DNA from 4 places in the Sphingobium salicis subsp. salicis genome. Region 1 is predicted to be linked to each of the others. Evidence: riboswitches for the same ligand, from Rfam matches in the RefSeq annotation. Region 1 holds a riboswitch; each other region holds the start of a gene.
The links. A riboswitch is a leader RNA that binds a small molecule or an ion and turns the genes downstream of it on or off. The one in region 1 is predicted to bind cobalamin.

Region 1 (7,440 bases):
CGACCATGGCGGCAAGCCGACGGACGAGAATGACACGGTGATCCAGGGGATTGGCGGCTCCTACCTCTATTTCATGCCCGATGGCGGCGATCCCTATGCCGACTGGGCCGAGTTTCCCGGCTGGCGGGAAGCCGAAGCGCGCAACAATGTCGGCCTCGACCTGCTCGACCATCTGACCCACAATGTGAAGCGCGGCCAGATGCGGGTGTGGAGCGAATTTTACCGCACCCTCTTCGGCTTCGAGGAGCAGAAATATTTCGATATCAAGGGCAAGGCGACCGGCCTGTTCAGCCAGGCGATGATCGCGCCGGACAAGGCGATCCGCATTCCCCTGAACGAGAGCCAGGACGACAAGAGCCAGATCGAGGAGTTCATCCGCGACTATAATGGCGAGGGCATCCAGCATATCGCGCTGACCACCGCCAATATCTATGACACGGTCGAGCGGCTGCGCGCGCGCGGGGTGCGGCTGCAGGACACGATCGAGACCTATTATGAACTGGTCGACCAGCGCGTGCCGGGCCATGGCGAGGATCTGGAACGACTGAAGCGCAACCGCATTCTGATCGACGGCAATGTCGGCGAGGAGGGCATCTTGCTGCAGATCTTTACCGAGACGATGTTCGGCCCGATCTTCTTCGAGATCATCCAGCGCAAGGGCAATGAAGGCTTTGGCAATGGCAATTTCCAGGCGCTCTATGAATCGATCGAGCTGGACCAGATCCGTCGCGGCGTGATCACCGTCGATGAGTGACGCGCCGCCCCGGATGATGAGCGGCTTCGGCAATCATTTTTCGACCGAGGCGGTGGCCGGCGCACTGCCGGTGGGGCGCAATTCGCCCCAGCGCGTGCCCTATGGCCTTTATGCCGAGCAATTGTCCGGTACCGCCTTCACCGCGCCGCGGGCGGAGAACAGGCGCAGCTGGCTCTATCGCATGCGGCCAGCGGCGGCGCATCCGCCGTTCGCGCCCTATGATGCTGCAGCCTTGCTGCGCAGCGCGCCGTTCGACGAAGTGCCGCCCTCACCCAACCGGCTGCGCTGGAACCCGCTGCCATTGCCTGAGGGTGACGTTGATTTTATCGACGGCCTCACCAGCTATGCCGGCAATGGCGATGTCGCGGCGGGACAGGGTTGCGCCGTGCATCTCTATGCCGCGACGGCCTCTATGATCGACCGCGCCTTCGTCTGCGCCGATGGCGAGATGCTGATCGTGCCGCAGCAGGGGGCGCTGCGCATCGTCACCGAACTGGGCGTGATCGACGTCGCGCCATTGCAGGTCGCGCTGATCCCGCGCGGGGTTCGATTCCGGGTCGAGCTGATCGAGGGCGCGGCGCGCGGCTATGTCTGCGAAAATTACGGCGCGCCCTTCCGCCTGCCCGATCTGGGGCCGATCGGTGCCAATGGCCTGGCCAACCCGCGCGATTTCGAGGCGCCGGTCGCGGCCTATGAGGATGTCGAGCGGCCCTATGCGCTGGTGCAGAAGTATATGGGCCGCCTGTGGACAACCATGCTGGACCATAGCCCGTTCGACGTCGTCGCCTGGCACGGCAATCTGACGCCGCTGCGCTATGACCTGACCCGTTTCAACACGATCAACACGGTCAGTTTCGACCATCCCGATCCCTCGATCTTCACGGTGCTGACCTCGCCGAGCGAGACGCCGGGGACCGCCAATATCGATTTCGTCATCTTCCCGCCGCGCTGGATGGTGGCGGAGGACACATTCCGGCCGCCCTGGTTCCATCGCAATGTGATGAGCGAGCTGATGGGCCTGATCCATGGCGAATATGATGCCAAGGCGGGCGGCTTCGCGCCCGGCGGCGCGTCGCTGCACAATGGCATGGTCAGCCATGGCCCCGACCGCGCCAGCTATGACAAGGCGATCGCCGCCGACCTCCAGCCCCAGCGCATCGCCAACACCATGGCCTTCATGTTCGAAAGCCGCATGGGGCTGCGCCCCACGCGCTGGGCGATGGAAAGCCCGCTGCTGCAACCCGATTATGATGATTGCTGGTCCGGCTTCCGCAAGGCCCAGCTTCCCCCGATGAACGAGACCCCATGAGCTATTGGCACATAGACGAAACCCATGATCCCGCCCGCACCAGCTGGGTTGCGAGCGCGCAGGATCATGGCGATTTCCCGATCCAGAACCTGCCCTATGGCCTGTTTTCGCCCGCAGGAGCTTCGCCGCGCGCCGGTGTCGCGATTGGCGACGCCATTTTGGACCTGGCCGCTTGCGTCGGCGCCGGGCTGATCGATTGCGCGCCGCTGCTGGAAGGGCAGCTCAATGCGCTGATGGCGCTGCCGGTGGCGGAGCGGGTCGCCCTGCGCCGCCGGATCAGCATTTTACTGTCGGACCCGGCGCATCGCCCGGCGGTCGAGCCGCTGCTGCACCGGGCCGCCGACTGCATGCTGCACCTGCCGGCGCGGATCGGCGACTATAGCGACTTCTATGTCGGCATCCATCACGCCAACAATATCGGCCGCCAGTTCCGGCCCGACAATCCGCTGCTGCCCAATTATAAATATGTGCCGATCGGCTATCATGGCCGGGCGTCCTCGATCCGCCCGTCGGGCGATCCACTGGTCCGCCCGCGCGGCCAGCGCAAGCCGCCCGAAGCCGATGTGCCGGTGGTCGGCCCGACCGCCCGGCTCGACTATGAGCTGGAACTGGGCGTATGGATCGGCGCCGGCAATGATCTGGGCAGCCCGATCCCCATCAGCGAGGCGGCGGATCATGTCGCCGGCTTCTGCCTGCTCAACGACTGGTCGGCGCGCGATTTCCAGGCGTGGGAATATCAGCCGCTCGGGCCGTTCCTCGCCAAGAATTTCCATTCGACCATTTCGCCCTGGGTGGTGACGCCCGAGGCGCTGGCGCCGTTCCGCATCGCCCAGCCGCCCCGGCCCGAAGGCGACCCGGCGCCGTTGCCTTACCTCAGCGATGCCGATGACCAGACCCATGGTGCGCTGGCGCTGACCTTGGAAGTCTATCTCTCCACCCAGGCGATGCGCGACGCAGGCCAGCCGCCGATGCGGCTCAGCCAGGGGCCGGCGAGCAACATGTACTGGACCGTCAGCCAGATCGTCACCCATCATGCCTCCAATGGCTGCAACCTGATGCCCGGCGACTTGCTGGGCAGCGGCACCATCTCCGCCCCTACGCGCGAGGGCTATGGCAGCCTGATGGAGATCAGCAGCGGCGGGCGCGAGCCGATCGAGCTGCCGTCGGGCGAGACACGCTGCTTCCTGGAGGATGGCGACGAGGTGACATTGCGCGCCACCGCGTCCGCCCCCGGCCATGTGTCGATCGGCTTTGGCGAATGCCGCGCGATGGTCGTGCCGGCGCGATGAGCGACCTTATCCTCCATGGCTATTGGCGATCGAGCGCGAGCTATCGCGTGCGGATCGCGCTGGCCTTGAAGGGCGTCGACTATGCACAGGTCACTCATGACCTGCGCAGCGGTGCGCAGCGCGCGCCCGACTATCGGGCGCTGGCGCCGCAGGGGCTGGTGCCCGCGCTGGTCGATGGCGACACCGTGCTGACGCAGAGCGGCGCGATACTGGAATGGATCGAGGCGCGCTGGCCGCAGCCGCCCTTGCTGCCCGCCGATCCCGGCGATGCCGCGATCGTCCGTGCCATGGCCGGCATCATTGCCTGCGACATTCATCCACTCGGCAATCTGCGCGTGTTGCAGGCGCTGCGGCAGGATTTTGGTGCCAGCGAGGATCAGGTCCGCGCCTGGATCGCGCGCTGGACCGGCGAGGGGCTGGCCGCGCTCGAAACACTGGTCGCCCGACACGGCAGCACCCATGCCTTCGGGGACGGCCCGAGTTTCGCCGACTGCCATATCGTGCCTCAGCTCTACAATGCCCGGCGCTTCGGCGTCGACCTGACGCCCTTTCCGCGGCTGTGCGCCGTGGACGCGGCGGCATGCGCGCTCCCCGCCTTTGCCGCCGCGCACCCCGATCGCCAGCCCGACGCCGACGCATGAGCGACGCCGACACGCGCCTGTTCGCGACGCCGGCGGGCGTGCGCCTGTGCCCGATCGCGCAAATCGCCGACGGCAAGGCGCGCAATTTTGTGCTGCAGATGCGCGCCGGCCGCTTCCATGGCTTTGCCGTGCGCACCGGCGATCATGTCGTCGGCTTTGTCGACCAATGCCCCCATGCCGGCCTGCCGCTGGCGCAGCAGCTGGACGATTATCTGACCCCGGATGGCAGCCATATCCGCTGTAGCTGGCACGGCGCCATTTTCCGCCGCGACGATGGTGTCTGCGTCGGCGGGGCGTGCGTCGGCCAGCGCCTCACGCCCTGGCCACTCGCCATCGCCGATGGCTGGATTGTCACCGCTGCCCAAAGCGACTAGGAACCGGCCCAGGGACGGCGCTTCGCATCGTCCCGACATGATCGCGCCGGTGCCCCCACGGGGGCTTAAAATGGGAAGGCGGTGCGGATGCCATGGCATCCAAGTCCGCAGCTGTCCCTGCAACTGTGAGCGGCGAGCGTGATGAACAGCGCCCTCCCCAGCCGGGAGGGCAGCCACTGGGCCGGACGCTAAATCCTGCGAGGCCTGGGAAGGCCGTTCCTCCCGCTATGACCCGCAAGCCAGGAGACCTGCCGGCGTTTAGGTCGCTCTTGCTTTGGTCCAGGGGATGGCCGGGGCACGGTGTTCCGTCTGAGCGACAGGTTGGCGGCTGGAGCCGCGCGGTCACGCATCTGCGGGCGAACAAGCGCCCGTCCGCGATGCGGGCCGGCCGTGCGTGCGCGCCCGGTTCGCTCCCGCCCCGGTTGCTCCGGCGCGCGAGTATTTGTCATGGCCAACACTGCATCTGCCAAGATTCCGACCACCGTCATCACCGGCTTTCTGGGCGCGGGCAAGACCACGCTGATCCGCCATCTGCTGGAAAATGCGAAGGGGCGCCGGCTCGCCCTCATCATCAACGAATTTGGCGATGTCGGCGTCGATGGCGAACTGGTGAAGGGCTGCAACGACGCCGCCTGCCCGGAAGAGGATATTGTCGAACTGGCCAATGGCTGCATCTGCTGCACCGTGGCCGACGATTTCCTGCCGACCATGACCGCGCTGCTCGACCGGCCGAGCCCGCCCGACCATATCATCATCGAGACGTCGGGCCTGGCGCTGCCCAAGCCGCTGGTCAAGGCCTTCCAGTGGCCCGACATCCGCACCCGCGCCACGGTGGACGGCGTCGTCGCGCTGATCGACGCCGATGCGGTCGCCGCCGGTCGCTTTGCCACCGACGAGGCGGCGCTGGCCGCCGCGCGTGCCGCCGATCCCAATCTGGACCATGACAGCCCGCTGGAGGAATTGTTCGAGGATCAGCTCGCCTGTGCCGATATGGTGGTGCTGAACAAGAGCGACCTGGTCGATGCCGACACGCTGGCCGCGGTCGAGGCGCAGGTCGATGCCGAGACGCGGCCCGGCGTGAAGATCGTCCGCGCCGCTCATGGTGCGGTCGATATCGGCGCGCTGCTGGGCATCGTCGCGGCGGCGGAGGATGATCTTGACGCCCGCCCCTCGCACCATGAGGCGGAGGGCGAGGATCATGACCATAATGATTTCGACAGCTTCGTCGTCGGCGGCGCTGCGGTCGCCGATCCCGACACGCTGGTGGAGGCGCTGTCCGCGCTGATCGCCACCCATGACGTGCTGCGCGTCAAGGGCATGGTCGCGGTTGCCGGCAAGCCGATGCGTCTGGTGGTGCAGGCGGTCGGCCCGCGCATCCAGCATTTCTTCGACCGCCCCTGGCAGGCGGGGGAGGCGCGCCGGACCCAGCTGGTGGTGATCGGCCAGAAGGGGCTGGACCGCGCCGCGATCGAGGCCGACATCCAGGCCGTGCTCGGCTGATGCATCTCCTGTCCGCCACGCCGGGAACGATCAGCGACGGCGAGGAGGCGATCGACCTCGATCAGCCGCCCGGCGACATCGTCATCCTGACCGTGGCGGACAGCGATCTGGCCTGTTTCGCCGCCGCTGCCGCGCGCCTGCCCGATGACGCGCCGAGCGTGCGGCTGGCCAATCTGTTGCAGCTCAAACATCCCTATTCGGTCGATCTCTATGTCGAGAAGGTGATCGCCAAGGCGCGCTTCGTCTGCGTCATCCTGCTCGGCGGCAAGAGCTACTGGCCTTATGGCGTGGACGAGATTGCGCAGGTCGCACGCGAACGGGGCATCGCCTTCGCCGCGATCGCCGACGGGCGGGAGGGCGATCCGGCGCTGGATCGTGCTTCCACCGTGCCGGCGGCGATGCGCGAGCAGTTGCGGGACTATCTGCGCCAGGGCGGCACCGCCAATGCTTTGTCCTTCCTGCGCTGCGCCGCCCGGCTGACCGGCGCGGATGCGGGCGAGCCCGACCATCCGCTGCCGATCGCTGACGCCGGCCTCTACCTACCCGGCCATGACCGGCCGGGCGTAGCCGAACTGCGCGCAACCTGGGTCGAGGGGCGGCCGGTGGCGCTGCTGATCTTCTATCGCGCGCTGGTGGTGGCCGGCACGCTGAGCGCGGTCGATGCGATGGTGGCGGCGCTTGGCGCGCGCGGCTTCAATGTCGCCGCCGTGCATGTGCGTGCGTTGCGCGAACCCTTCGTGCGCGACTGGCTTGGCGGGCTGCTGGCCGACATCGCGCCCGACATCATCGTCAATGCGACCAGCTTCGCCGCCTCGTCGTCGTCCGAGCCGCGCGTGCCGGGCATCTTGGAACAGGCCGATTGCCCGATCCTGCAGACCGCCTTTGCCGGGGTCGAGGAAGGCAGCTGGCGCGGGTCCGCCCGTGGCCTTGGCCCGCGCGATCTGGCGATGAATGTCGCCCTGCCCGAAGTGGACGGCCGCCTCTTCACCCGCGCCGTCGCCTTCAAGGCGGCTGAGCGGTTCGACGCGCGGACCCAGTGCGGCATCGTCGTGCCGCGCGTCGCACCCGACCGGGTCGCCTTCGTCGCCGATCTGGCGCGCAACTGGGCGGCGCTGCGCCGTACCGCACCGGCCGAGCGCCGGGTCGCGTTGGTGCTGGCCAATTATCCCAATCGCGATGGCCGCATCGGCAATGGCGTCGGCCTCGACACGCCCGCCAGCGCCGCCGCGATCCTGTGCCAATTGGGCGAGGCCGGCTATGCGATCGGCGATGCGCCGCGCGATGGCGCCGCGTTGATGCGGCTGATGACCGGCGGCGTCACCAATGATCGGGCGTCGATGGATCGGCCGGGCGAAGCCAGCCTGTCGCTCGATGTCTATCGCGCCGCCTTTGCCGCTCTGCCCGACAGCGCCCGCACGGCCATGGTCGATCGCTGGGGCGCGCCTGAAGCCGATCCCTTCGTGCGGGACGGTGCCTTTCGCCTTGCGGTCCATCGTTTCGGCCATGTCGCGATCGCGGTGCAGCCGGCGCGCGGTTACAATATCGATCCCAAGAGCAGCTATCATGACCCCGC
Region 2 (7,440 bases), 320 kb from region 1:
ATGACCCAGCACCTCCGCCGGGACCAGCGACCCGGCATAGAGGCATATCGGGCTGGCCGCGATCAGATCGCGGCCGCGCAGGGTCAGAAGGTCGGGCGCGCCGGGGCCGGCGCCGATGAAATGGACGGTCATGATGATGCTCCTTGAGCGATGGCGCAGGTCGCCATGCGATCGGGGGAAAGGCTGCGGGCTGCGCGCAGGCGGGCGCCTTCCCCCGCGCCGGCCAGGGCGCAGGCCTCGGCGACGCTGCCGGTGCCGCGCGCGGCCAGAGAGACCGGCGACCGGGTTATGATGGGCAGGGAGGCGAGGCGATCGGCGGCAATGGGGATGAGCGGCAGGGCCAGTTGCGCGGCGAGTTCCGCCAGTCCCCCGGCCTTGTCCGCCAGCGTGGCGAGATGGGTGACATCCCGTCCGCCGCCGGCCGCCACCAGCGCCGCCCGCAGGGACGCGGTGGTCGCGCCGGCACGGAAACCGAAGCCCGCAACGATCATAGCGTGACGCTCCACTGCACCACCGGATAGCGCGACCGCCAGCCATGGCGATTGCCGAGCGGCGCGGCGTCGGCCAGTTCGATCCGCAGCAGGCTGCCGCCCCGCCGCCCGTGCCAGAGTGCCAGCAGCGCCTCCGACTCCAATGTCACGGCATTGGCCACCAGCCTTGTGCCGGGTGGCAGCAGCGCCTCCAGCCGTTCCAGCAGCGCCTGCGACAAACCGCCACCGATGAAGACCGCCTGCGGCATCAAGCCATCGGGCAACATGGCCGGCGCGCGACCGATCATCAGCTCCAGCCGATCCACGCCCAGCGCACGGGCATTGGCGCGGGCGCGATCCGCACGGGCCGGATCGGCCTCCACCGCGCAGGCGCGATTGGCGGGATGGGCCAGCAGCCATTCGATCGCGATCGATCCCGACCCCGCACCAATGTCCCACAGATAGTCCCCCGGCCGGGGCGCCAGCGCCGACAGGGTCAGGGCGCGCACCGGCGCCTTGGTGATCTGTCCGTCATGGTCGAACAGCGCGTCGGGACGACCGCTGGCGACGGTCAGGACGGGGCCGTCACCGGCGACCTCCAGCCCGACCGCCACGGGATGAACGATGTCGGCCGGTATCGTCGCCCCCGCCTCGATCGACCGGATCCGTTCGCGCGGGCCGCCGAGGCTTTCCAGCACATGCAGGCGCGACGCGCCAAATCCCCTGGCCGACAACCAGGCGCCAAGTCCCGCCACCGCCGCCCCGTCGCGCAGCAGCAGCAGCGCCCGCGCGCCCGACGCGAGGTGCGGACGCAACCGATCCAGCGGCGCGGCATGCAGGCCGAGGCACGCGACATCCTGTATCGCCCAGCCCAGCCGCGCCGCCGCCAGCCCGAAGGTGGAGGGCGCGGGATGCGCGCACCATTCATGCGCCTCCAGATGGCGCGCGATGCTGCTGCCCGCGCCGAACCAGAAGGGGTCGCCCGACGCCAGCACCACCACCGGCCGCCGACGATGCGCCAGCAGCCGCGCGATCCCGTCCGCGAAGGGCACTGGCCATTCGACCATCGGCGCGCTAATCCCGCCCAGCAGCGCGAGGTGCCGGGCCGGCCCCATGACCAGGTCCGCCGCCGCCAGTGCCGCGCGGCTTGCCGCAGACAGGCCGTCCATCCCGTCCTCGCCGATGCCGACGATCGTCAACCAGGGGGGAGAATTCATGTCATCCATGCCCAATATCCTGCTGCTGGGCGGCACGACGGAGGCAAGCGCGCTGGCGGCCTTGCTGGCGGCGCGCGGCATCCGCGCGACCTTCAGCTATGCCGGACGCACGGCCAGCCCGCGGGCACAACCCCTGCCCGTGCGGGTCGGCGGCTTTGGCGGGGTGGCGGGACTGGTCGCGCATCTGCGCGCGGAAGGCATCACCCATCTGGTCGACGCCACCCATCCCTTTGCCGCGACGATGAGCGCCCATGCGGTGGCGGCTGCGCATGGGGCGGGGATCGCCCATGCCGCACTGACCCGTGCGCCCTGGACGCCGGTCGCCGGCGATCGCTGGACCACGGTGCCGGACATGGCAGCGGCTGTGGCCGCGCTCGACGGCCCGCCTCAGCGGATCATGCTGGCCCTGGGGCGCATGCATGTGGAGGACTTCGCCGCCCAGCCCCAGCATCATTATCTGCTGCGCTTCGTGGATGCGCCGGACGCAGTGCCGCCCCTGCCCGATCATGCCCTGATCGTGGATCGCGGCCCGTTCACGGTGGCGAACGACACCAGCTTGCTGCGGGACCATCGCATCGACCTGATCGTCGCCAAGAATGCCGGTGGCACGGGCGCAGCCGCCAAGCTGAACGCCGCGCGCGCACTGGGCCTGCGCGTGCTGATGATCGACCGGCCGCCGCTGCCCGAGCGGCAGGAGTTCCACCGGCCCGAGGATGTGCTCGACTGGATCGCTCATCCCGCCGCCTCGTCGGGGATGCCGCGCGGCGTATAGAGGATCGGCCCGCGCGCCCGCTCGATGATGCGGGTCCGGCTCGACCCGACGATCACCATGGTGCGCATGTCCGCCATGTCCGCGCGTGCCTGCCCCAGCGGCACGATATGCAATGTCTCCTGCGCGGTGGTCACGGCGCGGGCGAAGAGGATCGGGCGCGCGTCGCCACAAAGCTCCCGCAACAGCGCCAGCGTGCGCACGAACCCTTCCGGCCGCGACGCCGACCGGGGATTGTAGAAGGCCATGGCGAAATCCGCCTCCACCGCCAGCCGCAGCCGCTTTTCGATCAGGGCCCAGGGCTTGAGATTGTCCGACAGGTTGATCGCACAGAAATCATGGCCGAGCGGCGCGCCCGCACGCGCCGCGGCGGCCAGCATCGCGGTGATGCCGGGCAGCACGCGAATGTCGATGTCGCGCCAGGGAGCGGGTCCGGCCTCCAGCGCCTCGAACAGGGCGGATGCCATGGCAAAGACGCCCGGATCGCCCGAGGAGACGACGACGACCCGCCGCCCCTGCGCCGCCAGCTCCAGCGCATGGGCCGCCCGATCCAGTTCCACCCGATTGTCCGAAGGATGCAACATCAGCCCCGCACGCGGCGCGACCCGCGCGACATAGGGGATATAGCCCACCACGTCGGTCGCGGCAGCCAGCGCGGCGTCGACCTCCGGCGTCACCAGCGCTTCGTCCCCCGGCCCGAGCCCCGCGATCGCGATCCAGCCCCCCTCTCCCGCGGCGAAATTCATGGCCGGCGCCCCTGGCCGTGGATCAGCAGGATCGAGAAATAGGGCGTCACCCTGTCAACATCGGCCAGCCGGGTCACGCGCTGTTCCGGCATGGCGGCATGTTCGACCAGCCATGCTTCATCACTGCGCCCGGCCGCCGCCACCGCGCGGCGCAGCTTGGCGAGGTGGCGGCCGATCTTCATCACCACCAGCGCGTCGGTATCGCGGATGCGGCGGACCAGTTCCTCTTCCGGCAGCGTCGCCATCGCCACGGTCAGCACATCGTCACCCCAGGTGATCGGCAGGCCGGTCGCATTCCAGGCACCCGACATGCCCATGATTCCGGGGACCACTTCAACCGGGACCAGACCCGCCAGCCGGCTGTGCAGATGCATGAAGGAGCCGTAGAAAAAGGGATCGCCCTCGCACAAGACGACCACATCCTCGCCCGCCTCCGCGATCGCCAGCAGCCGGCCGGTGCAATCGGCATAGAAGGCGGCAAGGCAGTCATTGTAGCGCGGATCGGTGAGCGGAATTTCGGTCGTCACCGGATATTCCATCGCCAGTTCGATCGCATCGTCCCGCAGCATGCCCTGCGCGATGCGGCGCGCCTGCCCCGGCCGACCGGCCTTGCGGAAATAGGCGACATGCCGTCCCCCCCGCACCAGCCGGTCCGCGCGCACGCTCAGCAAGTCCTGCGCGCCGGGGCCGAGGCCCACGCCATAGACGGTGCCGCTCATTCCGCGCGGCTCGCCAGCGCATTGATCGCCGCGACCGTGATTGCGCTGCCACCCAGCCGGCCGTCGACGACGCAGCAGGGCACGGGCTGCGCCGCCCACAGTGCCGCCTTGGATTCCGCCGCACCGACGAAGCCGACCGGGCAGCCGATGATCGCCGCGGGGCGCGGACAGGCCGGATCCTCCAGCATGTCGAGCAGGTGGAACAGCGCCGTGGGCGCATTGCCGATGGCAACCAGCGCCCCGGCAAGATGCGGCCGCCACAGTTCCAGCGCGGCGGCGGACCGGGTATTGCCCATCGCCCGCGCCATGTCCGGCACGGCGGTGTCGTGCAGGGTGCAGAGCACGGCATTGTCGGCGGGCAGGCGCGCACGCGTGACCCCTTCCGACACCATGCGCGCATCGCACAGCACCGGCGCCCCTGCGGCCAGGGCCTGCCGCGCCGCCGCTGCAAAGCTCGGCGAAAAGCGGATATGGGCCGCAAGGTCCACCATGCCTGCGGCATGGATCATGCGCACGGCGACCGGCTCCTCCTCGGCAGCAAAGCGCCCGAGGTCGGCTTCGGCGCGGATGGTGGCGAAGGACTGGCGATAGATCGCCGCGCCGTCCCTCTCATAATCATGGGGCATCAACAGGCTCCGAAATGGGCAAGAAGGTCGGTGGCGGTGAGGTCAGGACGGACGGGCGCCGATCCTGCGCGGGCATGGAAGGCAAGGTCGTAGCGCCCGTCCCGCCCCGTCAGCACGATGTCGGCCGGCATCGCACAGGCACAGCCCTTGGCGCAGCCGGAGACATGAAGGCGGCCCGCCACATGGGGGGCCAACTGGCGGGCGAGGTCGCGCGTCTCCACGCTCGCCTGCGGACAGGTAGGTGCGCCGGGGCAGGCCTCCACATGGATCAGCGGGTCGGCAGCGTCGGCGGACAGGCCAGGCAGTTGTCCTTCGGCCAGCAGCATGCGCCATGGGGTCAGCCGCATGGCCGGCGCGTCGAGAAGATGCCGCGCGTCGATCCGGCCGAAGGGAAGGCCATAGGCCAAGCCGCCATCCCATGCGCCGGGGACCAGTCGCGGGCGTGGCGACGCGGCCTCTGCCGTGCCCGTTGCCCAATCCGGCAGGGGCGCATCATGCCGGGCCATGCGCCCCGCGCGCGCGCCGTCGCTCTCCACGAACCATCGGGCGAGCGCGAGCAGCGCATCCACTTCGCCGCCGCTATCCACCGGCACGCCTTGTGCCCGCCCCTCCGCACGTAAGATCAGGCCGCCATCGCGCGCCCGCTCGATGCGAAAATCCCCCGCTTCGCCGGACATGAGCGGCGCGGCGCCGGCATCGATGACGAAGCCCATCTTGCCCGGCAAATCCGGCAGTTCGTTCAGGCGATCGAGCAGCTGGCTGGCGATGCGATGGCTGTCGTCGCCTTCGCGCCAGTCCGGCGCGATCATCAGCATCCGCGCGCCCTCGCGCCGGGCATCGCCGTCCACCAGGCCCAGGTCGAGCAGCCGGTCGAGCAAGGGGCGCCAGCTTTCGTCGCGCACACCGCGGATCTGGAGGTTCGCGCGCCGGGTCATGTCGATCAGGCCATTGCCATGGGCGATCGCCGCTTCGCCCAGCCCGGCCATATCGTCGGCCGAAAGACGGCCGAGGCGCGGCTTCACGCGCACGATCAGCCCGTCGCCCGCCGCCATCGGGCGCCAGGCATCGGGACACCAGCCCCGAACGGCCGGCCCGTGGGCCCCCGCATGGTTCGCGGTCGCCCTATCCCTGCCCGCGCCGGTCTGGCTCACAGGCACATCCTCCGCGCGCCGGGACGCAACCAGGCGGGGCTTGCCGGCATCGCCGGTCGGCGCGAGGCGGCAGGCAGGCGCGACAGGCGCCCGACACCACGCGGCCGTGCAGCCCCAGCCACACGCTTCGCCGCCCAGACGGAAGAGAGACCGTGCCATGACCAATCCCTGGGTCAGGACAAGAGCGACCGAAACGCCGGCAGGTCTCCTGGCTCGCGGGTCGTTGCGGGATGCACGCCTTCCCGGACGCTCTGTCCAGTGGCTGCCCTCATGGGCTCGTGCATCGCGCTATCCGCTTACAGTTGCAGGGACAGCCACGGAATAAGGGGCCAGGCCCCCGCACCGCATTCCCGATTAAGTTCCTTGCGGAACACCGGCGTCAGTTATGCAATGCACCAACATGAACCGGCGCATCGATGATGCCCTAATCGAAACATCAGGCTTAGCCAAGACGCGGAATATGGACCGGCAGGACCGCCCGGACGCATATCCGCCCCGGCTCAGGACGAGTAGAGCGCCGAATAGAAAGCCCGTACGCCAATATTCGTTTAATTCTCGAAATTTTTTCCAGATCGATCTTAAATTTCGACGCTTCCTCTACATCGCTTGTCATAGACCATACAATCAAGCCTAATGGATGCCAAATCTTGGCATTTTCTCAATCGCTTGCGCAAGAACATCAATTGGCCAATAACCATATTTCTCGCCAATCGATCGAGGCGCATGCCATTGAATAACATCTCAAATTTCTAGATCGATACCAGCACGTCGAGCCAAGGTCTTGAACAGATGACTCCAAGCGTGATTGGGCTGAAGATGTGGATCATCAACACCAAGATCACGCACCCATCTCGCCAGCCGTTCTCCAACTTTCTTGTGATACGGATTTGCGGCACAACCTCCTCTTCCAAGCGAGCGATTATAAAAAACCGGTCCATCTCCATGGGCACGCGCCATTTCCACCACACCTTGGCCGATCAGATCGGCATGCAACGGCACCAATCCCGCCGATCCTGACTTTGTCGATCCCGCCTCTGGCGTGATGTGAATAAGCCCCCCCTCGCGTTGTATGAAGTCACACCCTCGAAGCTGCGCAATTTCGCCCACGCGCGCCCCTGTATAAGCGTATAGGAACGGAACCCAACGTCGCGCACGCCGGTGAGCTTCAGAGACACCCCCATGATCTCCGCCGAGTGCTGCCCGCAGGATCGTTCTTGCCTCAACGTCCGTGAATCCTCGCTCACGCAAACGTGCGGGCTTCGCCACCCGCACCGAAATGCCGGTCACGGGGTTCGTTGATATCTTCCGGTTTTCCGTAGCCCACCCAAACACAACCTTGAGGCCAGCGAGATAGACCTCCCGCACGCTGCGGCCGGAGATGCCAGATCGAAGTAGCTCTTCCTTCCAACGAACGATATCATCCGCCGACACCTTCGCCGCATCATCATGGCCGACCCATCTCTTGAAATGAGCGAATACAGGCCTCCAGCGCTTGATCGTCGAAGCAGCAGGTTTCCGTTCGCGCAGATAGCCGTTGATGATCGCCTCGAATGGCACCTTTTTGGGTGCTGGCGCTGGATCGATCAGACGCGCCTGAGAGATCATTACCGGCTTCGACGGTGGCGCATCATCTTCGTCAAGCCGCCCCTCACGCGCAGCCTCGATCCGAGACTGAAACCTGACGATCACCGAAGCTGCCCGACGATTAGCCTCTGATCGAGACACTCGTCCCAGTCGTCGAG
Region 3 (7,440 bases), 1.1 Mb from region 1:
CCCGCTCCTGCCCGAGACATAGGCCTGCGTGCCGGCGGCATCGGCATAATCGACGCGGTAGAGCGGCGCATTGCGGCGGAAGGTCTGGACCGTCCACTGGTCCATCTCCGTCTGGGCGACCTGCCCGACCGGGCCGGCAATGGCGCTGTTCTGGCCGAACTCGGTCGCGATCCTGTGGATATTTTGCGGATCGACCTGCTCGACCGGTTTCCCCGACGCCCAGTCATGGGTGCCAGCGGATACTCGCATCTGGGGAATGGTGCGCGTCGGATCGAGCGCGGGCGTCACCCGCAATACGGGCCACCCCGCCATCATCTCGATCCGCGCGACGGACAGCATCATGGCATCGGGCAATATCCCCGCCCTTTCAGCCGACAGGTTGAGGGGCGTAAGCCCCCCAAGCTGCGCGGCCGGTGTCAGGCGCGGATAGTCGACATAGAGCATCACGAAGCCGGACAGGCACCACAGCGTCATGACGGCGCCGATGAGGATGCCCAGCCAGCGATGCAGCAGCAGGACCGGCCGCATCATGGTCAGAAGCTCAGGCCATAGCTGACCCGCAGCGTGCGCGGCACGCCCCGGTAGAAATAGAGGAAGCGGCTGTTGCTGCCGTCCAATACTCCTGCATCGCTGACCGCCGAGCGATAGCCGGTGGAGGCGTAATCGCGGTCGAACAGATTTTCGACATTGATGCCGAACCGGTTGCGCCGCGCCTGATCCAGCCACAGATGCGCGCCCGCATCGACCACAGCATAATTGCCATAGTTCATCCGGCCAAAGCCCGATGCGGTCGACCAGACATCGCCCACCCAATTGGCCGACAGATTGGCGCCGAAGCGGCTGGCTTCCGGCGCATAGACGATCGCGGCGCGGCCATATTGTTCCGGATTGCGATCGCGCTGCACCGAACTGCCCTGATTGCGGACGCGCGACCAGGTGTAGCTGGCCGACAGGCCCCAGCCACCGGTCAAATTCGCGTTCAGCTCCAGTTCGGCGCCCCTGGCCCGCACCTTGTCGCTGACGTTGATATAGGTGCCTTCCGGAAAGGCCGGATCATCATAGGTGGTGTCGATCAGGTCGGTGATGCGCCGGTTGAACCAGGTCGCCTTCCAGCGGATCGCCCCGCCGGCGAGCGCACCGCCCAGCGCGGCGTTGAGGTTCAGGCTTTCCTCCGGCTTCAGGTTCGGGTTGCCGACTTCGCAACAGGGATCATTGCCATAAAGCTGCGAGGCGTCGGGCAGCACGAAGGAGGTGCCGCCATTGGCCTCCACGAACAGCGCATCGCTGACATCATAGCGACCCGAGACGTTCCAGATCGTCTTTTCCGATCCCTTCGCCTTGTTGTAGCGCAGGCCGGCCGCGATCCGCGCCTTGCTCGACAATTCGTCGTTGGTGCGCAGCTGGAAGATGCCGGCATGGACCTGTTCATCGGTCGGCGCGATCAGCAGGACGTCGTCGCGGCCGTTGAAGCTCTGGAAATCATAGCCGATCAGCGTGTCGATGCCGCGCAGCATGTTGAGCTGCACCACCGCGCTGCCACCATAATCCTGATAGCCCCAGAAGGTGCCGGCAGGGTAGATGACCTGTGGCGGGCCGGCGGGCACGGGATTGCGGATCTGGACATAGGCAGTCTTCCAGTCGTGGAAATAGCCTTTGAGGAAGAATTGCACGCCATCCTCGCCGGTATAGTCGAGCCGCAGGCTGGCCACTTCCTCGTTGCGGTCGTTGCGGCTCTCCTTCGTCCGGGTCGCGCTGATATTGTCGAGATCGGCCTTGGTATGCTGGTAGAGCGCGTTGAGGCGCAGGTCCGGCGCGATATCATATTGATATTTGATGCCCGCCGACCAGAGATCATAGCCGCGCGCGCGATCGGTCGCGCTGGGCTGCATCACGTCATAGGGGCGATAGCCGTCCGACTGGCTGCGATTGGCCCAGACGACGAAGCGATGCTGGCCGATCGCGCCGCGAACATAGCCATCCAGGCTGGTGCCGGCGAAGCTGTCGAGGCTGGCATTGACCTGGCCGCCCAGATCGTCGCTGAAATCGCGGGTGACGACATTGATGACACCGGCCGCCGCCTGGGTGCCATAGAACAGGCTTTCGCCGCCTTTCAGCACCTCGATCCGCTCGATCATGCTGGCGGCCATGGTGTCATTGGGCGACGTGCCGCCATAGAGGCGGTTGTTCAGGCGAATGCCGTCCATCGTCCACAGCACATCCTTGGTGCGCGAACCCTGAAGCGCGATGTCGACATAGCTGAACGGCCCGGACTGCGACCGGATGAACAGGCCCGGCACCGCTTCGAGCGCGCGGGCGGTATCGATCGCGGCAGCATCGCGGATCTGCGTGTCGGTGACGATCTCGATGGCATGGCCATAGCGCGACAGCTGCTGCGGCAGCGTCTCTTCCAGGCTGGTGCCGGTGACGACGATGCTGTCGCCTTCCCCTTCATCGGCGAAAGCCGGCGATGCGATGGCAAGCGAAAGGGCCAGAGCGGCCCGCGAAACGATATTGGACTTCATATATTCCCCCATCCGGCGCCGCGTTCGACGGGCGGGGGCAACCTTCACGAGCGGCACGCGCGCGAACGTCCGACACACGCGCCGGCCGGGCGCCCAAGGGCAACCGACGCGCGTCGTCGCAGCGGCCCCAGCCGCTCGTTCGTCGCTCAGACGGAAGTTACCGTGCCGCGGCCATCCCCTGGACCAAGGCAAGAGCGACCAGACGCCGGCAGGTCTCCTGGCTCACGGGTCATCGCTTGATGCACGGCCTTCCCAGGCCTCGCAGGATTTAGCGTCCGGCCCAGTGGCTGGCGGATCGGTCATTCTGCCGTCCGCACATGTACATCGCGCTCACCGCTTACAGTTGCAGGGACAGCTGCGGATTTGGACGGTCACCCGTCCGCACCGCATTCCCTATTAAGCCCCTTTCGGGACACCGGCGCGATCATGATCCCATGCCGTGCGGCGCGGGATCGGCGGGATCGATAATCGAATATCGGGCGGCCTGCAAGCGCCTCTCAGAACCAGGCGCGCAGGCCGATCACCAGGCTGGTAGCCGACGGCTTGTCGCCGGCGGCACGGGCATAATCCGCCGTATCGCCCAGCTTGCGTTCCCAGTTCACGCCGACATAGGGGGCGAATTCGCGGGCAATTTCGTAGCGCAGCCGCAGCCCCAGCTCGATATCGGACGGGCCGGCGCCGATCCCCAGTTCGGGCACGTCCTGCGCCGCCAGATTGAACTCGGCGGCAGGCTGCAGGATCAGCCGCTGGGTGAGGCGCTGGTCATAGCTCGCCTCCAGCCGCAAATGGGCGTCGCCCCTGGTCGACAGGAAGGCTTCGGCCCCGACCTCGAACCAGTAGGGCGCCAGGCCATCGATGCCGATCACCGCATAGCTGCGGTCCGGCCCTTCGCCGAAATCCTGCCGCACGCCCGCCTGCAGGTTGAACCAGGGGTCGATCGCCCGGCTGTAGAGCGCCTGCAGTTCGGCCCGTTCGAGCGATCCTCCGACCGTCCCCTCGCCTTCGCTCTTGACCGCGAAGCGGTTGATGTCGCCGCCGATCCAGCCTTCGCCTTCCCAGGCATAGCCATCCGCGCCCTTGCCGGCGCGATGTTCCAGCCGATCGAGCATCCATTGCGAATAGGTCATGCCGCCCCCTTCCGCGATCATCGCCGCGCGGGCGCGGGCCATGGCAGCGGGGTCATAGAGCGCGTCGGCGGCATGATCGGTCGGCACCGGCGGGGCCGTGCCCTGTGGGATCGCAGCATCGGTGGTGGGCATACTGTGGCCCATCGCGCCATGGTCCATCTGGCTATGGTCCATGGTCTGGGCCTGCACCGGCGCAGCGGCGGCGAGCAGCAGGAGCGCGATCAGCTTCATGCCGCGTCCTCCCCATGGCGCACCGTCACGACCCGCATCATCCCGGCATGCATGTGCATCAGCATATGGCAGTGGAAGGCCCAGTCGCCCAGCGCATCGGCGGTGAAGTCGAAACTGACCTTGCCGCCCGGCAGCACATTCACCGTATGCTTGCGCGGATTATGCGCCGCCTCGCCGGTCACCAGTTCGAAGAAATGGCCGTGCAGATGGATGGGATGGGGCATCATCGTGTCGTTGATGAGCGTCACACGCACCCGTTCCATATGACGGAAGGCGATCGGCTCCGCCCCCTCCGACAGCTTCACCCCATCGAACGACCACATATATCGTTCCATGTTCGCGGTCAGGTGGATGTCGAGCGATCGGGTCGGGGTGCGCAGGTCCGTGTTCGGCGTCAGCGACCGCAGATCGGCATAGGTCAGCACCCGATGGTCGACATGCTCCAGCCCCGTCGGCCGGTCGGCGGTGCGATCGGCCGGCATCGGCGACAGGGTGGCGACACCCGGCCCCATTTTCACGCTGGGCGCGACCGACTTGTCGCGCATCTTCATGCTGTGGCCGGACATGCTTTCATTGGCCGGCTGGCTGAGGTCGATCACGCCGCCATGGCCCATATCCATGCCGCCCATGTCCATGCCCATATCCTTCATGCCCAGCAGCGGCCGGGCGCGCCGATCGGGCACCGGCGCGACCATGCCGATCTGCGGCGCCAGCGTGGCGCGGACCAGGCCGGACCGGTCGATCGCCTCGGCAATCAGGGCATAGGGCTTCGCCTCGCCGGGCTGGACGATCACGTCATAGGTTTCGGCAATGCCGATCTGGAACTCGTCGGTCTCGACCGGCTGGACATCCTGCCCGTCGCACTGGACCATAGTCATCGGCAGGCCGGGCAGGCGGATATTGAAATTGGTCATTGCCGACGCGTTGATGATGCGCAGCCGGACCCGCTCGCCCGGCGCGAACAGGCCGGTCCAGTTTTCGGCTGTGCCCATGCCGTTCACCAGATAACTGTAGGTGGCGCCGGTGACGTCGGAAATATCGGTCGGGTCCATGCGCATCGCGCCCCAGTCGATCCGGTCCTTGAGGCCCTGATCCTTCCCCGCCAGCAACCCCGCCAGCGTCTGGCGCTGCATGTTATAATAACCGCCCATCTGCTTGAGCCGTTGCAGCAACCTGTGCGGATGAACCGGGCTCCAGTCGGCGAGCAGGATCACATGTTCCCGGTCATAGGCCACCGGATCGGCGCCGGCGGGATCGATGATGATCGGGCCATAAAGGCCCATCGCCTCCTGCATGCCGGAATGGCTGTGATACCAGTAGGTGCCGGCCTGCCGCACCGGGAAGCGATAAGTGAAGGTTTCGCCCGGCGCGATACCGGGGAAGCTGATGCCCGGCACGCCATCCATCTGGAAGGGCAGGATCAGCCCGTGCCAGTGGATCGAACTATCCTCTTTCAGCCGGTTGGTGACGGCGATGTTGACACTCTGCCCCTCGCGCAGGCGGATGAGCGGCGCGGGCGTTCCGCCATTGACGCTGATCGCATGGGCCGATCGGCCGCCGGTCGCAAAATGCCCGTCGCCGATGCCGAGCGCGATCGTCTCGCCCGACAGCGCGCCCTGGGCCGCGCCATGCGTGCCGGTGGCAGCCCAGCCGGGCAAGGCCTGCGCCAGTGCAAGCGCGGCGCCCCCCCGGATCAGGCTGCGGCGGTCGAGAGGGAGGGAGGGCAGATCGATCATGCCCCTCTATACGCGCGCCGCGTCGCTTTCCCTCAACATCTCCTGCAATTGCTTGCGGGCGCGATAGAGGCGGGTTTCCACCGCCTTTTCGGTGACGCCCAATATCTGCGCGACCTCGGCCTGGGTCATGCCCTCGATCCCGCGCAGCAAAACCACCTCGCGCAGCGCCACCGGCAGCGCCGCCACTGCCGCCTCGATCCGGGCGACGCCGCCGCGGGACTGGGCCGCCTGCTCGGGATCGGGCGCGGCGTCCGCGACATGGGCGGCATCCTCGATCGGCCGGGCGAAGCTGAAGAAGCGACGGACCGCACGGCGGCGCGCCCAGTCATGGCATTTGTTGATCGTGATCCGCGCGATCCAGCCGCGAAAGGGCCTGCGTCCATCATAGCGGGCGAGCGAGGCAAAGGCGGCGACGAAGCTTTCCTGCACGATGTCCATTGCCGCGTCGGCATCGCCGACATGGCCACGCGCCAGCCGATAGACGGCATCGCGGTGCCGCCGCATCAGCGCGCCATAGGCCGCCTGCCGCCCGGCCAGCGCCTGCGCCGCCAGCGTGGCATCATCGGGATCGTCGGCTATCACCCGGCAGGCTGGGTCAGCGCCTTGACGACGGCGGCGTCGAACAGCGCGGCCTGATCGGGCCGCAGCACACCGCGCATCGCGAAGATGTGCTTCAATGTTTCCTTCTGCAATTCCCCCATCGCCTGGTGCGACCGGTCGACCGCCTGGGCGACGCGCGGGCCGTAGCCATGTTCGGCGGCGATCGCCGCGGCCAGCCGCTGATTGTCGGCGCGCATTTCCGCGTCGAGCGACGCCTTGCGCTGGGCGAAGGCGGCTTCCAGATCGGCGATGCGCTGTTTCTGGCCGGCGTCCAAGGTCAGCCGATCGTGGAGCAGGGCATGAACTTCATTCTCCACCGGCGGCGCGGGCGTGAGCCAGGTGCGCGCAACCAGCACGGCGGCCAGCGCCGCGGCAAAGGCGACCAGCGCCACCAGCCAATAACGTTTGCCCATGCCTATCGCTCCAGCAGGCGCGAGGGCGCATAGTCGGACATGCCGATCAGCAGCGGGCCGGGCGCCGCCTGCGCCGGCTGTGCGGGCACGCTACTGCCGATCCAGCCGATGCCGATCGCCATCACGCCGGCCAGCATCAGGCTGCGCCGAGCGACGCTGCGTTCGCGGCGGCGGTCCAGCCCCTGCATCACCGCCTCCTCCAGCCCGTCGAAGCGCGCCGCCGCCGGCGCGTCGCGCAGCCCGGCCAGCATGTCATCCAGATCGTCCATCGTTCCGTCCTTCATGTCCTGCCTGACGATACGCATCCGGCCGGCCCATCCCTCGCACAAAATAGCGTGAGGGGTGAGGGATGCGACAGGACAATGCGTATTCCCCTGCAAGACGCGCATTTTCCGGAGACATCTATGCCCCGCCTGCCCCTGTTCAAAAAATCCCTGATCGCCGCAGCCTTTGCCCTCACCGCCCTGTCCGGCGCCGCCTTCGCCAGGCCGCAGCTCGTTGCGGCCAGTCCCGCCGCCAATGCCAGCGTTGCCAAGCTGACCCGGCTGACCCTGGGCTTTTCCGAGGCGCTGCAGGCCGATCATAGCAGCATCACCCTGACCATGACCGGCATGCCGGGCATGGCCGATCATCCGCCAATGCCGATCAAGGGCTTCACCACAGCCGCGGCCGCCGACGGCAAGGGCCTGGTCATCACCCTGCCCCGCGCCCTGCCGACCGGCAGCTATGATCTTCAATGGACGGTGATGGGCAACGATCATCAGCCGGTCAGCGGCACATATAGTTTCAAGGTGCGCTGAAGACAGCGCCC
Region 4 (7,440 bases), 4.5 Mb from region 1:
CGTAAGGTCTCCAAGGTTGCCGATCGGCCCCGCCACGATGTAAAGCCCGGGCTCAAGCCCGGATGCCAATATAGTTTCCATAAGGATCCCAGATGACAGAGACGGATGCCCCCCGGCAAGCGAACATGTTCGCGGCGATGAAGCGCAGCGCGCGATTGCTGTTCGTTGCCAGCACCATCATGCTTGCCGCCTGTCAGTCGATCGTGCCCAAGGGCCCCGGCCCCGCCCAGCCCACCGGCCCCGCCAAGCCGACCGGCCCGGAAGTGACCCAGGGCCTGCCGACCGACACTGCGCGCCACCGCGTCGCGCTGCTGGTGCCGACCAGCGGCCCCAATGCGGGCGTGGGCCAATCGATCGCCAACGCCACCACCCTGGCGTTGATGGATATCAAGACCGACAAGGTCCGCATCACCACCTATGACACCGCCACCGGCGCGGCGGCCGCCGCCAACCGGGCGCTGGCCGACGGCAATCGCCTGATCCTGGGTCCGTTGCTGGCGGACGATGCCCGCATCGTCGGGCCGATCGCGGCCAAGGCCAATGTCCCGGTCATCAGCTTCTCCAACGACGCCAGCGTCGCGGGCAGCAACATCTTCCTGATGGGCTATACGCCCAACCAGTCGATCGAGCGCGTCATCGGCTTCGCCCGTGAAAAGGGCCTGTCCAATTTCGGCGCGCTGGTGCCGCGCGGCACCTATGGCGAGCGCGCCGGCAATGCGCTGCTGCGCGCGGTCGAACAGGCCGGCGGCACCGTCGTGTCGATGCAGACCTTCGACCGCACCCCCGCCTCGATCACCGCTGCGGTCAAGAAATTGCAGGCCTCGTCCAGCTATGACGCACTGCTGATCGCCGACAGCGGCCGGGTCGCGCTGCAGGTCGCGCCGATCGTGCGCAAGAATGGCGGCGCCAATGCCCGTCTGCTCGGCACCGAAATCTGGAATACCGAAGAATCGCTGGCCGCCAGCCCCGTGCTGCGCGGCGCCTGGTATGCCAGCGTTTCGGACGGCCTCTATCGCCAGCTCGCGACCAAATATCGCACCCGGTACGGCAGCACGCCGTTCCGCCTGTCCTCGATGGGCTATGACGCGGTGCTGCTGACGGTGCGGATCGCCCAGGACTGGAAGCCGGGCGCGCCCTTCCCGACCGCGCGCCTGCGCGATCCGGGCGGCTTTGCCGGCATCGACGGCGCCTTCCGCTTCAACCGCAACGGCATCGCCGAACGCGCGCTGGAAGTGAGCGAGGTCGGCGCCGGCACGATCAACGTAGTCGATCCCGCCCCACGCGGCTTCGGCAATTAAGCAAAGGGGGCCGGAAGGCCCCCTTTTTCGTTACGAATCAGACCCGCGTCGTCGGCACGATCAGCGGCAGCCCGTCGCTGACGTCGATCCGCGCGGCGACGCCATAGACGGATGCCAGCCGCTCCGGCGTCAGCACGTCCATCGGCGCCCCGTCCGCCACCAGCGCGCCGCCATCCATCAGCAGCAGCCGGTCGCAATAGCGCGCCGCCATGGCGAGGTCATGCAGCACGGTGACGACCAGCGCCCCGTCCTGCGCCTGCGCCCGCAGCAATGCCATCACGTCGATCTGGTGGCCGGGGTCGAGCGCCGCGAGCGGCTCGTCGGCGATCAGCGCCGGTGCCCCCACCGCCAGCGCCCGCGCCAGCAGCACCCGCGCCCGCTCGCCGCCCGACAGCTCGGTCGCGATCCGGCCCTTGAAGCCGGTAACATCGGCGCGGACCATCGCATCCTCGATCGCCGCCTCATCGTCGGCGGTCAGGCGCGACAGCGGCCCCAGATGCGGCAAGCGCCCCAGCGCCACCAGCCGCTCTACCGCCAGGGGCCAGTGCAAGGTCTGGCCCTGCGGCAGATAGGCGATGGACCGCGCGACCGCCTGGCGCGACAGCCGCTCGACCGGCGTGCCGTCCAGCAGCGCGCGTCCGGCGGCCGGCTTCACCAGCCCCAGCAGCGCCCGCACCAGGGTCGACTTGCCCGCGCCATTGGGGCCGATCACGCCGATCAACTGCCCCGGCGCCATGGTCAGATTGACGCCGCACACCGCCAGATGGCGGCCTAGCCGGACGTCCAGTTGCTCGGTCGACAGGGTCACCATAGCCGCCGCTCCCGCATCAGGTGAATGAGGAAAACCGGCACGCCAAGGATCGCGGTCAGCACGCCCAGCTTCAATTCGCTGCTGGTCGGGATGATGCGCACGCCGATATCGGCCAGGGTCAGCAGCACCGCGCCGCCGAGCATCGACGGCAACAGCAGCGCGGAGGGCGATCGATCGGTCAGTGGTCGCACCAGATGCGGCACGATCAGGCCGACGAAGCCGATCGATCCGGTCACCGCCACCGCGCCGCCGACACCGATCGCCACCCCCGCCATCAGCCGCAGCCGCGCCCGCGACAGGTCGACGCCCAGCGCCCGCGCGCCATCCTCGCCCAGGGTCAGCGCATCGAGCGCGCGCCCGTCATAAAGCAGCAGCGCCGCGCCGACCGCGATGCAGGGCAGCGCCAGCAGCAGATGGTCGATGCTGCGATTTTCCAGGCTCCCCATCAGCCAGCTCATAATCTCCATCGCGGCAAAGGGATTGGGCGACAGGTTCAGCGCCAGGCTGATTCCCGCCCCCGCCAGCGTCGCGACGGCAATGCCGGCCAGGATCAGCGTCAACGGGCTTTCCGACGGCCCGGCAAGCAGGAACAGCGCGCCGATCGCCGCCAGCGCGGTGACGATCGCCAGCAGTGGCAACGCCATCGGGTGCAGTTCGGACAGGCCGAAATAAAGCGCGATCACCGCCCCCAGCGCCGCCGCATTGGACACGCCCAGCACGGCGGGTTCGGCCAGCGGATTGCGCAGATAGCCCTGCAATGCCGCACCCGACAGGCCCAGCATGGCGCCGACCAGCAGGCCGATCGCCATGCGCGGCAGGCGCAGGTCGATGACGATCGCCCGCGCCACCATGTCGCCGCCGCCCGCCAGCACGGACAGGATGCGCGCCGGCGCGATCGTCACCGATCCCAGCGCGACCGACGCGATGCCCGCGACCAGCAGCAGGGCGATCAGCCCCGGCAGCAACAGAGGATGCCGCCGCCCCTTAGAAGCGGACACGCACGCCGCCATAGGCCGACCGGCCATAGGTGCCATAGCCATAGGCGGTGGCGTAATCCGCATCGAACAGATTGTCGATCCGGCCATAGACTTCCAGATGGTCGCCCACGGGGAAGGTCGCGCGCAGCCCGGCCAGCCCATAGCCGTCGAGCCGGCGGGTGTTCGCCGTGTCGTCATAGCTGTCGCCGACCATGGTCAGCGTCGCGCCGGTCGACAGGCCGAAGGACCAGAGATAGTCGGCCGACAGGCTGACCGCATTGGCGGCGCGGCGCGGCAGGCGATTGCCGTCGGTGGCCCCGCCCGACCGGTCGCGCGCATCGACATAGCTGTAAGATGCCGCCACCGTCAGCGCCTCGACCGGCTTCAGCGTCAGCGTCGCTTCCACGCCCTTGGCGCGGGTCCGGTCCAGATTGCCATAGGTGTAGGTCGCATAATCATAATTGATCTGGTTGCGGGTATCGCGCCGGAAGGCGGTCAGCGACAGCACCGCCTTGTCCCCGTCCAGGCTCTGGTCGAAGCCGATATCATAGCTTTTCGACCGTTCCGGCCGCAGCGCGCTGTTGCCGCTATAGGTGTCGTAGAGCTGATAGAGGGACGGCGCCTTGAACCCCTCACCATAGGAGAGGCGGATATTGGTGGCGCCGGCGTTCGGCGTGTAATTGGCGTTGGCACCAAAGGTGGTCGCGCCGCCGAACTGGCTATGATCGTCATGGCGCAGCCCACCAGTGACGGCGAGGCCGGCAAGCGGCTTCACCACCGCCAGCGCATAGACGCTGTCGATGTTCGCCTTCGCGCTCGCTATGTCGCCAAAGCCGAAATACTCATAGTCCGGCCGCTCATGCTCATAGCCGAAGATCAGCTTGGCCTGATCCACCGGGGCATAGACGCCCTCATATTCGAACCGCAGATTGGTGCCCGAATAGCCATAGTCCGGGTCAGTGCCGCGCACGAAATAATAGTCGCGATCGTTGCGCATCCAGGTGACGGCAGCGCGGTTGGTCAGCTTGCCGTCGAGCAGCGCCAGGTTGATCCCGGCATAGCCGACATATTGGTCGAGCTTGCTGACGTCGCTGCTGTCGGCCGGCGCGCCGAAGAAGCTGTCATAGTCGAGATCGGCATGGATATAATAGCCGCGCAGGTCGAGGCTGAGCGTGTCGGAAAAGGCGATCTTCAGCTTGGCGTTGGTGGCGATATTCTCATAGCCATCCTTCTCCACGCCGCCGAACGACCGGCCGACCGAGGAAATGCCGTCGGTGTTGAAATAGGCGACGCCCAGCCCGCCCGACACCGCGCCGCGCGTGCCCGACACATCGGCCTTGGCGTTCAGCGTGTCGCTATAGCCATAATCGGCCGAGGCATTGACCTCGAAACCCTCGCTCGGCGCGCCGGTCATCACATTGACCACGCCGCCGATCGCCTGGCTGCCATAGACCACCGAGTTGGAGCCGCGCAGCACTTCGATCCGGCGGATATTGCCGGTCAGCAAATGGCCGAAATCATAGCCGTCGCCGATGCCGCTCGGGTCGTTGACCTTGACCCCGTCGATCAGCACCAGCGTCTGGGTCGTCTCCGCCCCGCGCAGCGACACGCCGGTCACGCCGCCGGTGGAGCCGTTGCGGCTGAAACGGACGCCCGGCGTGGTGGCGAGCAGTTCGACGACATCGACCGCCTGGCGCGTTCTGATCGTGTCGGCATCGATCACCGTGATCGCCTGGCCGACCTCGTCGCGCGGCTGCGCAATGCCCGAAGCGGTGACGACGATATCGTCATCCTGTGCCAGATCCTGGGCCAGTGCCGGCGTAGCGGCCAGCAGCGCGATCAGCGAAATCCCCAACGTCTTCATTTTATCGTCCCCCGGCGTCCGTCGATTTGGAACCGGGGCGTCCGCACAAGCGGTCGCTGCGTGAGGATCGGGAAGACGCCAGCGCCCCGCCCCACGCACCGATGCGGCCCCGGCCGCCATGGGCGTCGCTCGACGGAAACACCGCGCCATGGCCATCCCCTGGGCCAGGGCAAGAGCGACCAGACGCCGGCAGGTCTCCTGGCTCGCGGGTCAGGGCAACGATGCGCCAGCCTTCCCGGACCTGTCGGTCCAGTGGCCGGTTCCGGCTCTCCCCTTTTGAAGAGCTTGGGAACCCTGCGTATCGCGCTCACCGCTTACAGTTGCAGGGACAGCCGCGGATTTGGAAGGGCTTCGCCCCCCGCACCGCATTCCCGTTTTCAGCCCTTGCGGGCACCGGCGCGATCATGCGCGTCCGGGGCTTTTGACCGCCCCGGCGCGCGGCCCCCATAAGCCAAAGCACAAGCCCTGCCAAGCGGGCCAGGATCGCCCCGGCGGATCGTTGCGCGGCGCCGGCGGGCGGCTATGCAGGGGCCTCTTACCGAAGGAGCCGACATGTCCGATTCGCTTGCCATCACTGCCGCCGACGTCGCCGATGCCGCGCGGCTGATCGCGCCGGCGGCGGTCCGCACCCCGCTGATCGAGAATGCCGCGCTGAACGATCTCTGCGGCCGGCGTGTGCTGGTGAAGTTCGAGGGGGCCCAGCATAGCGGATCGTTCAAGTTCCGCGGCGCCTATAACCGCCTCGCCCGACTGAACGCTGCGGAACGCGCGGCGGGCGTCGTCGCCTGGTCCTCGGGCAATCATGCCCAGGGCGTCGCCTTTGCCGCGCGCCTGCTCAGCATTCCCGCCACGATCGTGATGCCGGCCGATGCGCCGGCGATCAAGACCGCCAACACCCGCGCGCTGGGCGCCGAGGTCGTCCCCTATGACCGCTTCACCCAGAGCCGCGAGGAAATCGCCACCGCCCTTGCCACCGAACGCGGCGCGACGCTGGTTCCCTCCTTCGACGATCCCTTCATCATCGCCGGCCAGGGCACGATCGGCCTGGAGATATTGGAGCAAGCGCAGGCCGCCGGCGCCGACCTCACGCAGATTCTCGTCTGCTGCGGTGGTGGCGGCCTGGTCGCGGGCACGGCCACGGCGGTCAAGGCCGCCCGCCCGGACATCAGCGTCTATGCGGTCGAACCCGCCGGTTTCGATGATACCGCCCGCTCGCTCGCCAGCGGCACGCGCGAAAGCGTCTCGCCCGACGCGCGCAGCATCTGCGACGCGCTGCTGGCGCCCAGCCCCGGCGCGCTGACCTTCCCGATCAACCATGCCCTGCTGGCCGGCGGCCTGGTCGTCAGCGACGATCAGGTGCGCGACGCGATGCGCTTCGCCTTCACCACGCTCAAGCTGGTGGTCGAACCGGGTGGCGCGGTCGCCCTCGCGGCCATGCTGACCGGCCTCGCCCCGCCCACCGACGGCGCCACCGCCCTCGTCATCTCCGGCGCCAATGTCGATCCGGCGGCCTATGCCGCGATCATCGGCAGCCAAGACGCCTGACCGCTGGTCTTTTGCCCCGTCCCGCACTAAATGCGGCGCCATGATGAGCCGCTTTTCCAAGATGCATGGTCTGGGCAATGATTTCGTCGTGATCGACGCGCGCCAAGCGCCGGTCGCGATGACGGAGGCGCGCGCCCGCGCCATTGCCGATCGCCATGCCGGCATCGGCTGCGACCAGTTGATCGTCATCGGCGATGCCGAGACCGGCGACCAGGCCGACGTGTCGATGCTGATCTTCAATTCCGACGGGTCGGAAGTGGAAGCCTGCGGCAATGCCACCCGCTGCGTGCCGCTGTTCGTCGGCAAGGACGTGCTGATCCGGACCAGGGCCGGGCTGCTCGACGCCAAGGGCGTGGACGGCGGCGCCAGCGTCGACATGGGCGCGCCCCGCTTCGACTGGGACGCGATCCCGCTTGGCTATCCGATGGACACGCTGACGATGTCGGCCAGCTGGGAAGACCTGCCCGCCCCGGCCGCCGTCAATGTCGGCAACCCGCATGTGATCTTCTTCGTCGAGGATCTGGACGCGGTCGATTTCGAACGGCTCGGCCCGCTGATCGAGCATGACCCGCTTTTCCCCGCCCGCGTGAACGTCAATTTCGCGCAGATCGTCGGCCCGCAGCACCTGCGCCTGATCGTCTGGGAACGCGGCGCCGGCCTCACCCGCGCCTGCGGCACCGGCGCCTGCGCCACCGCCGTCGCGGCGATCCGCCGCAAGCTGATGGCCGGCCCGGTGACGGTCAGCCTGCCGGGCGGCGACCTGGAGATCGACTGGGCACCGGGCGGCACGATCCGCATGACCGGCCCCGCCACCCATGTGTTCGACGGCGAGGCGGACTGGGACCGCTTCTGACCGTGGCCGGTCCCGACATCATCACCCTGGGCTGCCGGCTCAACATCGCGGAAAGCGAAGCGATCCGCGAAATGGCCGGCGCACAGGACGAC

Region 2: it holds a riboswitch for cobalamin, as region 1 does, so the genes downstream of both, VHN57_RS23735 (cobalamin biosynthesis protein CobG) here and cobW (cobalamin biosynthesis protein CobW) in region 1, are expected to answer to the same signal.
Region 3: it holds a riboswitch for cobalamin, as region 1 does, so the genes downstream of both, VHN57_RS16630 (TonB-dependent receptor plug domain-containing protein) here and cobW (cobalamin biosynthesis protein CobW) in region 1, are expected to answer to the same signal.
Region 4: it holds a riboswitch for cobalamin, as region 1 does, so the genes downstream of both, VHN57_RS00355 (TonB-dependent receptor plug domain-containing protein) here and cobW (cobalamin biosynthesis protein CobW) in region 1, are expected to answer to the same signal.

Annotation. Positions count from the first base shown of each region.
Region 1 covers NZ_JAYRCS010000001.1:4,590,379-4,597,818, forward strand. The annotation lists gene hppD (4-hydroxyphenylpyruvate dioxygenase) at 1-754, shown strand, start outside; gene hmgA (homogentisate 1,2-dioxygenase) at 747-2,063, shown strand; gene fahA (fumarylacetoacetase) at 2,060-3,352, shown strand; gene maiA (maleylacetoacetate isomerase) at 3,349-3,993, shown strand; gene VHN57_RS22155 (Rieske (2Fe-2S) protein) at 3,990-4,367, shown strand; cobalamin riboswitch at 4,398-4,637, shown strand; gene cobW (cobalamin biosynthesis protein CobW) at 4,815-5,867, shown strand; gene cobN (cobaltochelatase subunit CobN) at 5,867-7,440, shown strand, end outside.
Region 2 covers NZ_JAYRCS010000001.1:4,911,306-4,918,745, reverse strand. The annotation lists gene cobM (precorrin-4 C(11)-methyltransferase) at 1-132, opposite strand, end outside; gene VHN57_RS23765 (cobalamin biosynthesis protein) at 129-491, opposite strand; gene cbiE (precorrin-6y C5,15-methyltransferase (decarboxylating) subunit CbiE) at 488-1,696, opposite strand; gene VHN57_RS23755 (cobalt-precorrin-6A reductase) at 1,695-2,459, shown strand; gene cobJ (precorrin-3B C(17)-methyltransferase) at 2,420-3,202, opposite strand; gene cobI (precorrin-2 C(20)-methyltransferase) at 3,199-3,921, opposite strand; gene VHN57_RS23740 (precorrin-8X methylmutase) at 3,918-4,547, opposite strand; gene VHN57_RS23735 (cobalamin biosynthesis protein CobG) at 4,547-5,599, opposite strand; cobalamin riboswitch at 5,880-6,091, opposite strand; gene VHN57_RS23730 (DUF6538 domain-containing protein) at 6,440-7,440, opposite strand, start outside.
Region 3 covers NZ_JAYRCS010000001.1:3,467,541-3,474,980, forward strand. The annotation lists gene VHN57_RS16625 (peptidase) at 1-531, opposite strand, end outside; gene VHN57_RS16630 (TonB-dependent receptor plug domain-containing protein) at 534-2,522, opposite strand; cobalamin riboswitch at 2,713-2,957, opposite strand; gene VHN57_RS16635 (copper resistance protein B) at 3,020-3,880, opposite strand; gene VHN57_RS16640 (copper resistance system multicopper oxidase) at 3,877-5,616, opposite strand; gene VHN57_RS16645 (RNA polymerase sigma factor) at 5,623-6,198, opposite strand; gene VHN57_RS16650 (periplasmic heavy metal sensor) at 6,195-6,629, opposite strand; gene VHN57_RS16655 (hypothetical protein) at 6,632-6,934, opposite strand; gene VHN57_RS16660 (copper resistance protein CopC) at 7,034-7,429, shown strand.
Region 4 covers NZ_JAYRCS010000001.1:64,806-72,245, reverse strand. The annotation lists gene rsmI (16S rRNA (cytidine(1402)-2'-O)-methyltransferase) at 1-81, opposite strand, end outside; gene VHN57_RS00370 (penicillin-binding protein activator) at 93-1,298, shown strand; gene VHN57_RS00365 (ABC transporter ATP-binding protein) at 1,336-2,109, opposite strand; gene VHN57_RS00360 (FecCD family ABC transporter permease) at 2,103-3,107, opposite strand; gene VHN57_RS00355 (TonB-dependent receptor plug domain-containing protein) at 3,094-4,950, opposite strand; cobalamin riboswitch at 5,122-5,363, opposite strand; gene VHN57_RS00350 (threonine ammonia-lyase) at 5,503-6,495, shown strand; gene dapF (diaminopimelate epimerase) at 6,536-7,348, shown strand; gene mtaB (tRNA (N(6)-L-threonylcarbamoyladenosine(37)-C(2))-methylthiotransferase MtaB) at 7,351-7,440, shown strand, end outside.